Regions from separate parts of the Sporosarcina sp. FSL K6-6792 genome, predicted to be linked through region 1. Evidence: riboswitches for the same ligand, from Rfam matches in the RefSeq annotation. Region 1 holds a riboswitch; the other holds the start of a gene.
The links. A riboswitch is a leader RNA that binds a small molecule or an ion and turns the genes downstream of it on or off. The one in region 1 is predicted to bind thiamine pyrophosphate.

Region 1 (6,003 bases):
GTTCTACAACCCACTCCCCATCCCTTGAATAATAATAATTGACAATCAATACGCGTTGTAACTATAATGATTACACCGGGAGGTTACTTGCAATGAAAATCAGTAGTCGCTTTACAGTTGCAGTTCATATTCTATCCCTCGTGGCGATTGAAAGTAACGAGCTTTGTACTTCGGAATGGATTGCAGAAAGTGTGAATACAAACCCTGTAGTCATACGAAGAATAATTGGTAAACTAAGAAATGCAGGACTTATTCAAGTTCGGCAAGGTCTTGGGGGAGCTACGCTTCAAAAACCTTTAAAAGAGATTACTTTACTCGATGTGTACAGAGCAGTCGAAGTCGTGGAAGAAGGCGAGCTTTTTCAATTTCATGAAAAACCAAATCCAAATTGCCCGGTTGGCGCCAACATTGAGGCAGTTCTTGAGCTGATTTTACTTCGAGCTCAAGAAGCAATGGAATCTGTGTTACATGAAATTACGATGGAAGAATTAGTATCGGTATTAACACAAAAAATCGGATAGTTCATTCGATTTTTCAGCCACCGCTGTAACTGTAACCATTACAGTTACAGTTGGATTAATTATAGCCAATGGCTTCAAATCACTAGGCGCGTATTATTTTATGTGCATAAAATAACTAATTTACTGGAGGATTTAAACATGAAAATTGGAATTATCGGAGCTACAGGAAAAGCAGGAAGCCTTATTGTAAAAGAAGCGAATGACCGTGGACACGAAGTAACAGCTATCGTTAGAAATGCAGCAAAACTAACTGAAAAAAATGTTGTCGCCCTCGAAATAGATATATTTGATCTACAAGCTGAAGACCTTCGTCAATTTGATGTTGTTGTAAATGCATTCGGTGCTCCTGCAGGGCAGGAACATCTTCATCTAGATGCCGGAAGAGAGTTAATAGAGGCGTTTGAAGGCGCTCCAGAAACAAGATTGATTGTTGTAGGTGGTGCGGGAAGCTTGTTTGTAGATGAAGCTAAAACTATCCGTCTTATGGACACACCGGAATTCCCTAAAGAATACTTTGCAACTGCTTCCAATCAAGGAAAGAACTTAGAAGACCTGCAAAAGACGAGTGGAGTTAAATGGACATTCATTAGCCCAGCAGCATTCTTTAATCCTGAAGGAAAAAGAACGGGTTCGTATCAAAAAGGAAAAGACAATTTAATCGTGAACTCAAAAGGTGACAGCTATGTAAGCTATGCTGACTATGCAATTGCAGTTCTTGATGAAATCGAAAATCCTCAACATATAAATGAACGTTTCACCCTTATTTCTGAAGCGGAATAACTTAGTTTTAGGAGATGAGAACAATGCAAACAGAAACTAGGAAACCCGGAATTGAAATTGGAATATATACATTTGGGGATCTTGGTCCAGATCCCCTAACTGGAAAAACAATAAGTATTCATCAGCGCCTTCATGAAGTATTGGCTATTGGAAAGCTGACTGAAGAAGCCGGACTTGATATTTTTGGTGTCGGTGAGCATCACCGCTTAGACTATGCCGTATCAGCTCCGCCAGTTGTTCTGGCGGCAGTGGCACAAAACACGAAGCGTATTAAATTGACGAGTGCAACGACTGTTTTGAACACAGTCGACCCTGTTCGCCTATTCGAGGATTTTGCTACACTCGATTTAATTTCGAATGGTCGCGCTGAGATTATTACAGGTCGTGGTGCATTCGTTGAATCTTTTCCGTTATTCGGTCATGACTTAAACAATTATGACGAACTGTTCGATGAAAACATACGACTGCTTCAACAATTGAATACCAATGAAATCGTCAATTGGAATGGGTCATTCCGTTCGCCTTTAACTAATTCTATGATTGCCCCGCGCCCTGTTCAAAATAAACTGCCGATTTGGGTTGGTGTAGGTGGAACACCTGATAGTGCAATACGAGCTGGAAAACTTGGAACTGGTTTAGCATTAGCTATCCTTGGTGGGGATCCAATTCGTTTCAAACCACTTGTTGATTTGTATCGCCAAGCCGGCATAAGTGCCCGACATCGTGTAGAAGATTTAAAAGTGGCTGTAACAGGACATACGTATATAGCAAAGACATCCCAACAAGCGAAAGACGAGTTTTATCCTTACTATGCAAATTATTGGGGATACGTGAACAAACAGCGTGGAATGGGCACGAGAATTTCCCGTTCTGATTTCAGTCATATGGCCAGTCCCGAAACCGGGTTATTTGTCGGTAGCCCTCAGCAAATAATTGAGAAGATTCTCCACCAACACGAACTATTTGGACATCAACGATTCATTGCACAAATGGATATCGGCGGCTTGCCGTTTTCTAAAGTCGCAGCGAGTATTGAAATGTTAGCAACACAAGTAGCTCCGATCGTTCGGCGTGAAACGGCTCGGTAAGTCTATCCCATGAGAATTCAACTCGAAACATAGCAACCATTTGAAACCTCATCAGAAATAACCCCAATTATTTGGCAATATGCAACAATATACTAATACTAGATGAATGGGGAGATTACTTACACTCCCTATTTTTCGTATTACACCACTCATTTATAAATATCATAAGCGTCTTGGTAAATACCACTAATTCTTCAATGTTTATCTTTTCATCGACTGAATGTGCCTCTTCCAACTTTCCAGGACCATAGATAACAGTTGGAATTCCTGCTGCTCCTAGCCAGCCCGCATCTGTTACTGATCTCGACATACCTATTATTGCAGGACTTTTTTCGGTTTGTTCATGACAATGCGCAAGAAGTTGAACAGCTGCATGGTCCGCATTCATTTCAAGCGCCGGAAATATTTCTCCACGTTCTTCAATCATTGATTTTCCCCCCCAGCGAAAGTGAATGGGATTTTCTCTTAACCACGTGTCTGCTTTTGCTACATTGTTCAAATGCTCTTCGATTTCTTTTGTTACAGATTGATAGGTTTCATTCGGATAGAAATGAACGGTGATCCAGAGCCGACATTCATCCGCCACAAAAGCTGCATGCCTTCCTCCTTCTATAACTGCCGGATTAATAGTAGTGGTGCCAGGCACAAAACCCGGATATTTTTTTGTCACAGCCCAGTGACGTTCTAAATCTTGTAATCCAGCAATAACCTTCATCATCTTTTCTATCGCACTAGCCCCATTAACCGAACCGCCTGCATGAAGCATACTCATCCTCATTGCATCATGGAAAACTTCCTTACTTTTAATCGTTATCCAGCCGGTAATCACACCACCCTGACCATGAATTTGACGATCACTGCCATCGACTACGAGTGCAAAATCTGCTGTATAGCCTTTTTCCATACATGAAAGTGTTCCAGCCTCTCCCGCTTCCTCCCCAATGACAGTCTGAATTTGCAAATCACCTTTCAGTTCCACACCTAGCTCGTTTAATAATTTAACGGCTAGTAAAGTCGCGGCCACTGCAGCTTTCATATCAGATGTTCCTCGCCCATATGCGTTGCCATCTTTAGTCGTCAGTTCAAAGACAGGCACAGTCCACTCTGTTTCATCCCCCACTTCCGCAACGTCTATATGTCCATTAATGATTAGGCTGTTATACAGGTTTCCATCCGTTCCCTTTTTAACGCCTACAACGTTCGGGTCGCCAGGAAATACATCCCAACTAACCGTTTCAAATTTTTCTTGTTCTAAAAAGTCTTGAATATACCGCTGTACGCCTGTTGTATTTCTTGCCGGTGGACTAACTGTCGGGAAACGAACGAGGTCCGCTAGCAATTGCACTAACTCCTCTTGACGTTCATCAACTAGGTTACTAATTCTATTTTCCATTTTACTCATCCATCCCTTATCTATATTTTTGGTAGGTGAATCTATATACGTTGAAATAAAGAATTCCATTGAATTCACTACGGCGCTAGCCCTTGTAATGCGCCTTCGCACAGTTCACTATCTTTATTTCATTTGTTCAACATATATACACTGGAACAGAAAACAGCCGCTTTCCATAATCGGAAGGCGGCTGTTTTCTACGCATATAAAGACATTGAGTGTAGAGTTTCAGCTGCTTCCCTACGCTAGTATGAACTAGATCAGGTTCGAAGGGTTTACATCTATGATGTGTCTCAGCCTAAACGGCTCCCCTAGCAGTATCTATTTAGTTTTATTCTTCTTCACAATGCATCTGTTCTTTCTTCCCCTTTAGGAAGATAGTTCGATAAGTCGATATCACGTAACCCGTTCTTTATTTTAGTTGTGTAACCTAAATTTTCATTCGATAAAAACGAAGCTTTTGAAGCAATCATTTCTTCTAATAAAGGCAAATACGTCGGATCAATATCTTTCCAAAGTTTGTACGAATTTATTAAATCCTCTAAAGTCAGATGCTTGTAATCATCGCCTTTAAAGTCACGTAATGCGGAAATACGATACCAAATATCGCCATTATCACGAATCCAATCCTCTTTATCCGCTACAATCGCTGTTTGTATAGCCTGCGCTGTATCTAAATACTTCTGATCACCGAACTCATTATAAGCCATGAGTAAAACGTTCATACCGCCCAACACATGATTCATAGAGGCATGCGTCGTTACTTGCTGTGCAATCGGGAAGTAATCCGCGATGTAGTAAGACTCGTCATTCACAGCAATGACGTTTCCTTTACTTTTTTGCGAGACCAGTAAGTCAGCATAATTACGCAATGGTTCTTTTGCATTATCAATTCCAAAATCAGCGCCACTATTATAGTAGAAAAGCGCGATTTGCTCATTAAAACGTGTATCAATGAATGGAGCTGTAATGTCATATAAATCTTTCAAATAGGTGCTTGTAACTTCTGTTTCCCAATAATCTTTGTCACCTTTGAAATTCTTCAAGTTAACAAATGAGTTGTAAATTAAGTTCTCAAAATAACGATCCTCTTGCTCATTATATAAAACCAGCGCACGATCTTCTTTTAATAGAAGTAAGTTCCGCCCATATCCTTGCCCTGTATCAGGCATTGGCTCTGTGGTTATCGCCATTTTATTGTATGGGCCACCCGCCGTGTACCAATTATTACGTTTTTTATAATACTTAGCTGACTCAAGCATCCAGCTCTCCATATTCTCTTCATTCGCAAATAATTGGTCATCCGCATTCATATACCACTGATCTACAATGTCATTGCCTTTTGAATTTAACGTATGCACAGACAATAATGTTGTTCCAACCTGAGCATAAGACAGTGCCTCTTTTTCACCGAGCAATTGACGCATGTAACTGTAGCCATCATTCTCATACTCTAATGACAATTGCTTCGACAAATAAGACTGACCAACCATCCGCTCCTTCACTGATCCATCTAGCTTCACAAACTTGAGTAAACCCGTCGGATAGGATGTTGTGTCACTGCCAAAAACGTCTTTATCATTACGTTTAATCTTGTATTTGTCATAACGGTTTAGCTCAAATGAAGCCACTTCATTTTCTTTTTGAATGACATCTACTGTTACAGCAGATTCAGTAGGATTAATGATTTTCGAAAATAAGAAGTAATCGCCATTATCAAATGAACGAACCGTTAACTCAATGGTCGCACCTTCTATACCGATGTCATAAGTGTAAATATTATCGCGAGAAAATGAGTTATCGATTCTCGTATGATTCGTGAAAAGTATATTCTCTGTCGATCTTAAGTAAATCGGATGTTCATCAAATGACACCTTCATTAAATTCACAGCAGAAGGAATCCTAGTAAAATTAGGCGACAGCTCTAAGTTAGTTAGTTCATATTTTTTGGTAGTTGCAATGTTCCCCTTCTCCACAAGTACTTGATGCAGAATCACCGCAAAAGTAGCGCGGTCTACTTGTGATCCGTGATTGAATAGACCATTTTGTATGCCTGGCATAATTCGGTATTGTGGAACTGCGCCTACACTTCCTTTATCCAATGAAATAAGACTTGGCGATTCGATTAATGCACTATCTTGCAAATTGAATGCATCTACTAATGCCAACTCCATTTGCCTACGTGTTAAAGGTTCTTCCATACCAAAAGAATTGCCTGTCA
Region 2 (6,003 bases), 270 kb from region 1:
GGAAGGAAATCTTTTAGTCGTATCAAACTTTCCGTCAGCTTTTCACGGTCCGTTTTCCTTGCTTCTTCCACTCGAAAACGCTCTCCAGCAAGTTCCATTTTTTCTGCTGCTATCTGGACTGCTTCCTTCGCATTCTTAAGATTACCTGCTTTCGTGGCAGTTTCTTCTTTCAATTTGAGTAATTGCATCTCAAGTTCACCGATTGAAACAGCTCGCTCTGCGTCGGCTATTTGTTGTTCTTTTTGTTCCACAATCGGCAACTGTTCCGTTAACTTATTTAACGATAATTCTTTTTGACGTAGTTCAATAAAACGTTCATTCATACTTTTCGCGGCGTGGTACATTTCTTGCATTTTTGTATGCTTTGCATAAACTTCATCGTAACTCTTTTTAACAACAACCGTCTTGTCTTGATAAAACGCAAATTCTTCTTCTAATCCTTGAACGACTTGATTCACATTGTAATGTTCATTCGCAAGAACAGTAAAGACCGATGACTCACGCTCGGGCAGTAAGGTCGCTATTTGTCCAATATGCCCCTCGCTCTGTTGCATCTCTTTCATCAGAGTCGCTTGTGCGTTGTCTTTCTTCCCTTTTAGCTGCTCCACAATTTCACGGTACTTATCTGTTTTGAATATTTTCCGCATGATTGTTTCTTTATTTTCTGTATCAGACGTTAGAAACTTTCGGAACTCTCCTTGCGGTAGCATAACAATCTGACTGAATTGTGCTTGTGTAAAGCCGATTAGTTCTTCTACCTTCTTGTTAATTTCAGATACAATCTGCCTGTCGACAAGTGGTACCTCCCCGTCTTCTGTCAGTTCATAGAACTCGCAGCGCGCAGACGTTTCTGACTTGTTCCCCTGTTTGACATACGGTATTTGCCGCATGATACGGTACGTTCGATTATGAATGTCAAACGTCAACTCAACGGTCGTTTGAACTGCGTCGTCTGCGAAGTCGCTTCGCATCGCACGATTATCCGTTCGATCTTCTCCGCTCGCCTGGCCATATAACGCAAAACAAATCCCATCAAATATTGTCGTTTTCCCCGCACCAGTAGCTCCCGAAATAACGAAGAGTCGATTGTCTTTCAATTCCCTGAAATCGACTGTTTCCGTCCCTTTATATGGTCCAAATGCCGTCATCATTAATTGAATTGGTCTCACAGCTCAGTTCCCTCCTTGTGCATAACTTCATGGAGCACTTCTGAAAAGAGGGTCTCCGTTTCTACGTCTGCCGCTTCTCCTTTCATCTCTTCGTAAAATGCTTTAAAGAGTGCTAAATCATCATGCTTCCCATGTTCCATACGTTGCTCATCAACCGTATTTGCGGTCAGCATGAGCACTTTACGCTCAACATGCATCGCGTTCGGATAGACTGACCGTACTTTTTCCATCGGGAATAAAACCGGTGTCTCATCTAGCAATTTTACAAAAACATAATCCTCACTTACTGGGTGCAACAAAATATCTTCCATCGTCCCTACAACCGTCCGCATATCATGCTTAGGCTTCAACTCCCGTTTCTCAACAGATACCTGCCCTGCAGCATCAAGTTCGATAATTAGAAACCCTTTATTATGATGTTCTTCTGAAATCGAATATTTCATTGGCGAACCCGCAAACCGCACTGTTTCATTTAACACATAATGCGCCTGATGTAGGTGGCCAAGTGCAGTATAATTAAATCCTTCAAAAAGATGCGCCGACACATATTCTGCTCCACCAATTGCCAACGGTCGTTCGGAGTCACTCGTGTTATTTTCACTTTCTCCGTGAGGTGTCACAAAAGCATGTCCAACAAATACATGTCGGACCCCCTCCACCATTTGTTCACGGATAGTTGCCGTCACTTTCTTCATCGCATCGTTATGGTTCACAATCGTTTCATCTTCGTGCAAATGTTTTACAACAGAAGGATCCGCAAATGGTACGAGATGGAAATGAACCTCACCGTAGTCATCTGACAAAACGACCGGTTCGATTACTTTCGTCATCTGACCTGCAATATGGTAGCCATTTACTCGCATCAATCCGCTTCCAAAATGGAGGCGTCCCGGGCTATCATGGTTTCCTCCAATCGCAAGGACAGGTATTCCAAGTTCCATAGTGATTTTTCCAAGCACTTCGTCAAGTAGTGCAATCGCTTCTGTAGGTGGCACCGCACGGTCATACAAATCGCCTGCGATAATGACCGCATCTGGCTTCTCTTCTTCGACTGCCTCTACAAATTGATCAAGTACATAACGCTGTCCATCTGTCATATATATACCTTGAACGAGCTTGCCTAAATGCCAGTCCGCTGTATGGAAAAATTTCAAATTCATTTCCCCCTTCAATACTTTTTCTTTCTACTTTACAGGATAATTCTCGTAAAAGGAAACATACATTCCTTTCTAACTTTTCACAAAGTTAAGGTTGACCTTCTATTTTTAATATGCTTATAATGGGGATGAGTCCAATTTCATATGATCCACCGCTAGGGGTGCTCTAACAGAGCTGAGAGAGGCATGTGCCTTGACCCTTATAACTTGAACTGGTTAATACCAGCGTAAGGAAGAGGTGCTGACACAATAATTCTGCCGGTCTATTTTCCGGGATACTTTTGATTGTCTACAACCCACTTCTTCTTCAAGGAGTGGGTTTTTTGGTTTTCAAGAATACAAAGGGAGTGTTGATATCATGAAGTTCACTGACCGTTTGTTAGAAAAGACGTTACCAATCTGGAGACAGAATCATAGCCATCCGTTCGTACAAGGAATTGGCGATGGGACGCTTGATCCGGATAAATTCAGGTTTTATATGGTACAGGATTACTTGTATTTGATTGATTATGCAAAACTGTTTGCGATTGGGGCTGTAAAAGCCGACGACTTGGAAACGATGGGCAAATTCGCGACACTACTCGATGGGACGCTGAACAAGGAAATGGCCCTGCATCGAAGCTACGCACTACGGTTCGGCATTTCTGAACAGGAACTTGAAAACGCTAAGCCGTCACCAATTGTTCTTGCCTATACGCACTACATGTTACACGTCTGTCAAAATGGAACCGTTGCGGAAGTGATGGCTGCTCTGCTTCCTTGCGCATGGAGTTACTGGGAGATCGGTAAGGAGCTAAATGCTATTCCAGGTGCTGCCGATCACTCGTTATATGGCGATTGGATTCAGATGTATTCTTCGGATGAATTCAAGGAACTTGCGGGCTGGTGTATTGATTTAATGAACAAGTCAGCAGAAGGAAAACCGGAGCATGAACTGTTAAAGCTCGAGGAAATCTTCCTCAATACAACTCGTTATGAATATATGTTTTGGGATATGGCAAATACAAAACAAATGTGGCCTGGAGTTGAAATGATAAATGCTATCGTTTGACGGTGTTTCATTCACGTACCAATCAGGCAACAGCATACTCGATAATCTGTCATTCAACATTCTTCCCGGTGAGTTTATTTCGATAATTGGTGTTAGCGGTTCCGGTAAAAGTACGATTTTTCGTCTTGTAACCGGGTTAGATGAACCCTCAAGGGGTACCATTTCTCTTGAAGGAAATCCAAATAGTCAGCGCCTCGGAAAGATTGGCTATATGCCACAACAAGATCTGTTACTGCCTTGGCGAACCATTTTAGAAAATGCATGTCTTCCGCTTGAAGTAGCCGGATTAGATAAGAAGGCCGCCAAGGAACAAGTACAACCATTATTACAAGAGTTCGGTCTTGGTGGAACAGAGGATAACTATCCAGGAGAGCTTTCGGGTGGAATGAAGCAGCGCGTCGCTTTCTTACGCGCTGTTCTTTCTGGCAATTCCCTACTATTGTTGGATGAACCATTTTCAGCACTCGACTCCATCACCCGACTGGCTATGCAAGAGTGGCTCATCAATCTGTGGGAAAAGCGCAAATCAACTGTCCTTTTCATCACACATGACGTAGAGGAAGCACTGTTTCTGTCAGACCGTATTTTTCTGTTGCAAAACAAACCTGTCACTTCATTTGTGGAAATCGAAGTACCTCTTGAAAGACCTCGACTAAGAAACGATTTACATCGCGCTGAAATGCTCGAGCTAAAAGAACTGCTTATCGGCAAGCTTAGAAGTGAGGTAACACTGTGAAAAATACGGCATCCTTAGTTATTATTGCAGGATTTCTAAGTATCTGGGAGTTGGGTGCACGCCTTTACGGTAAAGCGTTCATTCTACCTTCCCCTATTCAAATTTTTATACGTTTTTGGGAACTGAAGGAAGTATTATTGTTGAAACATCTGCCGGTTACTTTGATGACGATTATTATCGGCCTAGCCATTTCGATTATTTCAGGAACAGCCATTGCAGTGCTAATGTCTTCCCGTCCAGGCATACGAAAAGCACTCTATCCAATTCTCATTGCATCTCAAATGGTTCCTATTATTGCCCTTGCACCTATTTTTGTACTGTGGTTTGGTTACACAATTTGGAGCAAAGTTGCCGTTACTGTGCTCATCACATTTTTCCCGATAACTGTGAATACATTCGATGGTTTATCGTCAAGAAAAAAAGATATACAGGAACTCTTTTTGACGATGGGTGCTTCAAAAAAGGATATTTTCTATAAATATTCCGTACCAACTGCCCTCCCTCATTTCTTTTCTGGAATGAAAGTCGCTGTGACACTAAGTGTAATTGGCGCTGCAATCGGAGAATGGTTAGGGGCGCAGGCAGGCCTTGGTTACTTCAGTAGGCGTATGATGACGCAGTTCGATGGTGCAGCTGTTTTCGCACCCATTTTTGTACTGAGTGCCGTCGGAATCGGTCTATTCATCTGCGTGACCATTATTGAAAATCGAACGTTAAAATGGAGGATTAAAAATTGAAGAAAATCACATTATCACTTACAAGTCTTGCGCTAATCCTATTGCTCAGCGCGTGCAATGCTAATGAAAAAACAGAAAAGGTAAGTATCATGCTTGATTGGTATCCTAATGCTGTACATAGCTTCCTTTATGTTGCGGAGGAAAAAGGTTATTTCAAAGATGAAGGCATTGAACTGGATATCAAGTTCCCCGCAAGTCCGACAGACCCTATTAACCTTGCAGCAGCAGGAAAAGTGACTATGGGCATCACTTATCAGCCCGATGTCATCATCGCGAAATCCGAACAAAATATCGGCATTAAATCCGTCGGCGTTCTCGTTCGTTCGCCATTGAATCACGTAGCATTTTTAAAAGAAAGTGGTATCGAGTCACCAAAAGATCTAGAAGGAAAAACTGTAGGCTATTCAGGAATCCCTTTGAACGAAGCAATACTAGAAACAATGATGAAAGCAGATGGTGCAGACTACGGTAAAGTAAACATGGTCGATGTGGGGTTTGAATTAAATTCTGCATTGATTTCAAAAAAAGCAGACGCTGTTATCGGGGCATATATTAATCATGAAGTACCGCTACTTGAATATGAAGGATTTCCAACAGGCTATATTGACCCGACAGACTTCGAAATACCTTCGTTTTATGAACTTATTGTTGTGACAAGTGACGATACCTGGAAGAAAGATCAAAAGAACATCGAAGCATTTTGGCGCGCTGCCGGAAGAGCCTTTGATGATATGGAGAATGATCCTGAAGAAGCGCTGTCTATCTTGCTAGAATACCAGGATGAAGCGAATTTCCCACTCGTCGAGGTTGTTGAAAGAGAGTCACTTTCGATTCTTCTTCCGAAAATGACAGCACCTGGTACGTTTGGTGAGCAGGAGGAACAGGCATGGCAAGCAACTGCCGATTGGATGACAGAAACCGGATTATTGAAAAACGAAGCAAATCTTGATGGGATTTTCATTAATATGGACTAACAAAAAAACAAGCTTATACTGAGTTTATCACCGTTATGGAGGGTGTTATCACCGACTCAAACGAGGTTATCACCGCCATGGATTAGGTTATCACCGACACAACTATTTCCACCAAAAAGCAGCCAGGACTTTTGAAGTAAAAAGTCCTGGCTGCTTCATCATTTTGTTATTGATTCAAA

Region 2: it holds a riboswitch for thiamine pyrophosphate, as region 1 does, so the genes downstream of both, tenA (thiaminase II) here and MKZ26_RS08445 (acetylornithine deacetylase) in region 1, are expected to answer to the same signal.

The regions. Positions count from the first base shown of each region.
Region 1 is NZ_JBBOSA010000001.1:1,761,798-1,767,800, forward strand. Features, by position in the region: gene MKZ26_RS08430 (Rrf2 family transcriptional regulator) at 93-521, shown strand; gene MKZ26_RS08435 (NAD(P)-dependent oxidoreductase) at 660-1,301, shown strand; gene MKZ26_RS08440 (LLM class flavin-dependent oxidoreductase) at 1,325-2,389, shown strand; gene MKZ26_RS08445 (acetylornithine deacetylase) at 2,505-3,791, opposite strand; TPP riboswitch at 4,003-4,105, opposite strand; gene MKZ26_RS08450 (S-layer homology domain-containing protein) at 4,124-6,003, opposite strand, start outside.
Region 2 is NZ_JBBOSA010000001.1:1,490,543-1,496,545, forward strand. Features, by position in the region: gene MKZ26_RS07080 (SMC family ATPase) at 1-1,169, opposite strand, end outside; gene MKZ26_RS07085 (exonuclease SbcCD subunit D) at 1,166-2,323, opposite strand; TPP riboswitch at 2,474-2,577, shown strand; gene tenA (thiaminase II) at 2,685-3,377, shown strand; gene MKZ26_RS07095 (ABC transporter ATP-binding protein) at 3,364-4,113, shown strand; gene MKZ26_RS07100 (ABC transporter permease) at 4,110-4,850, shown strand; gene MKZ26_RS07105 (ABC transporter substrate-binding protein) at 4,847-5,824, shown strand; gene MKZ26_RS07110 (metal ABC transporter substrate-binding protein) at 5,991-6,003, opposite strand, start outside.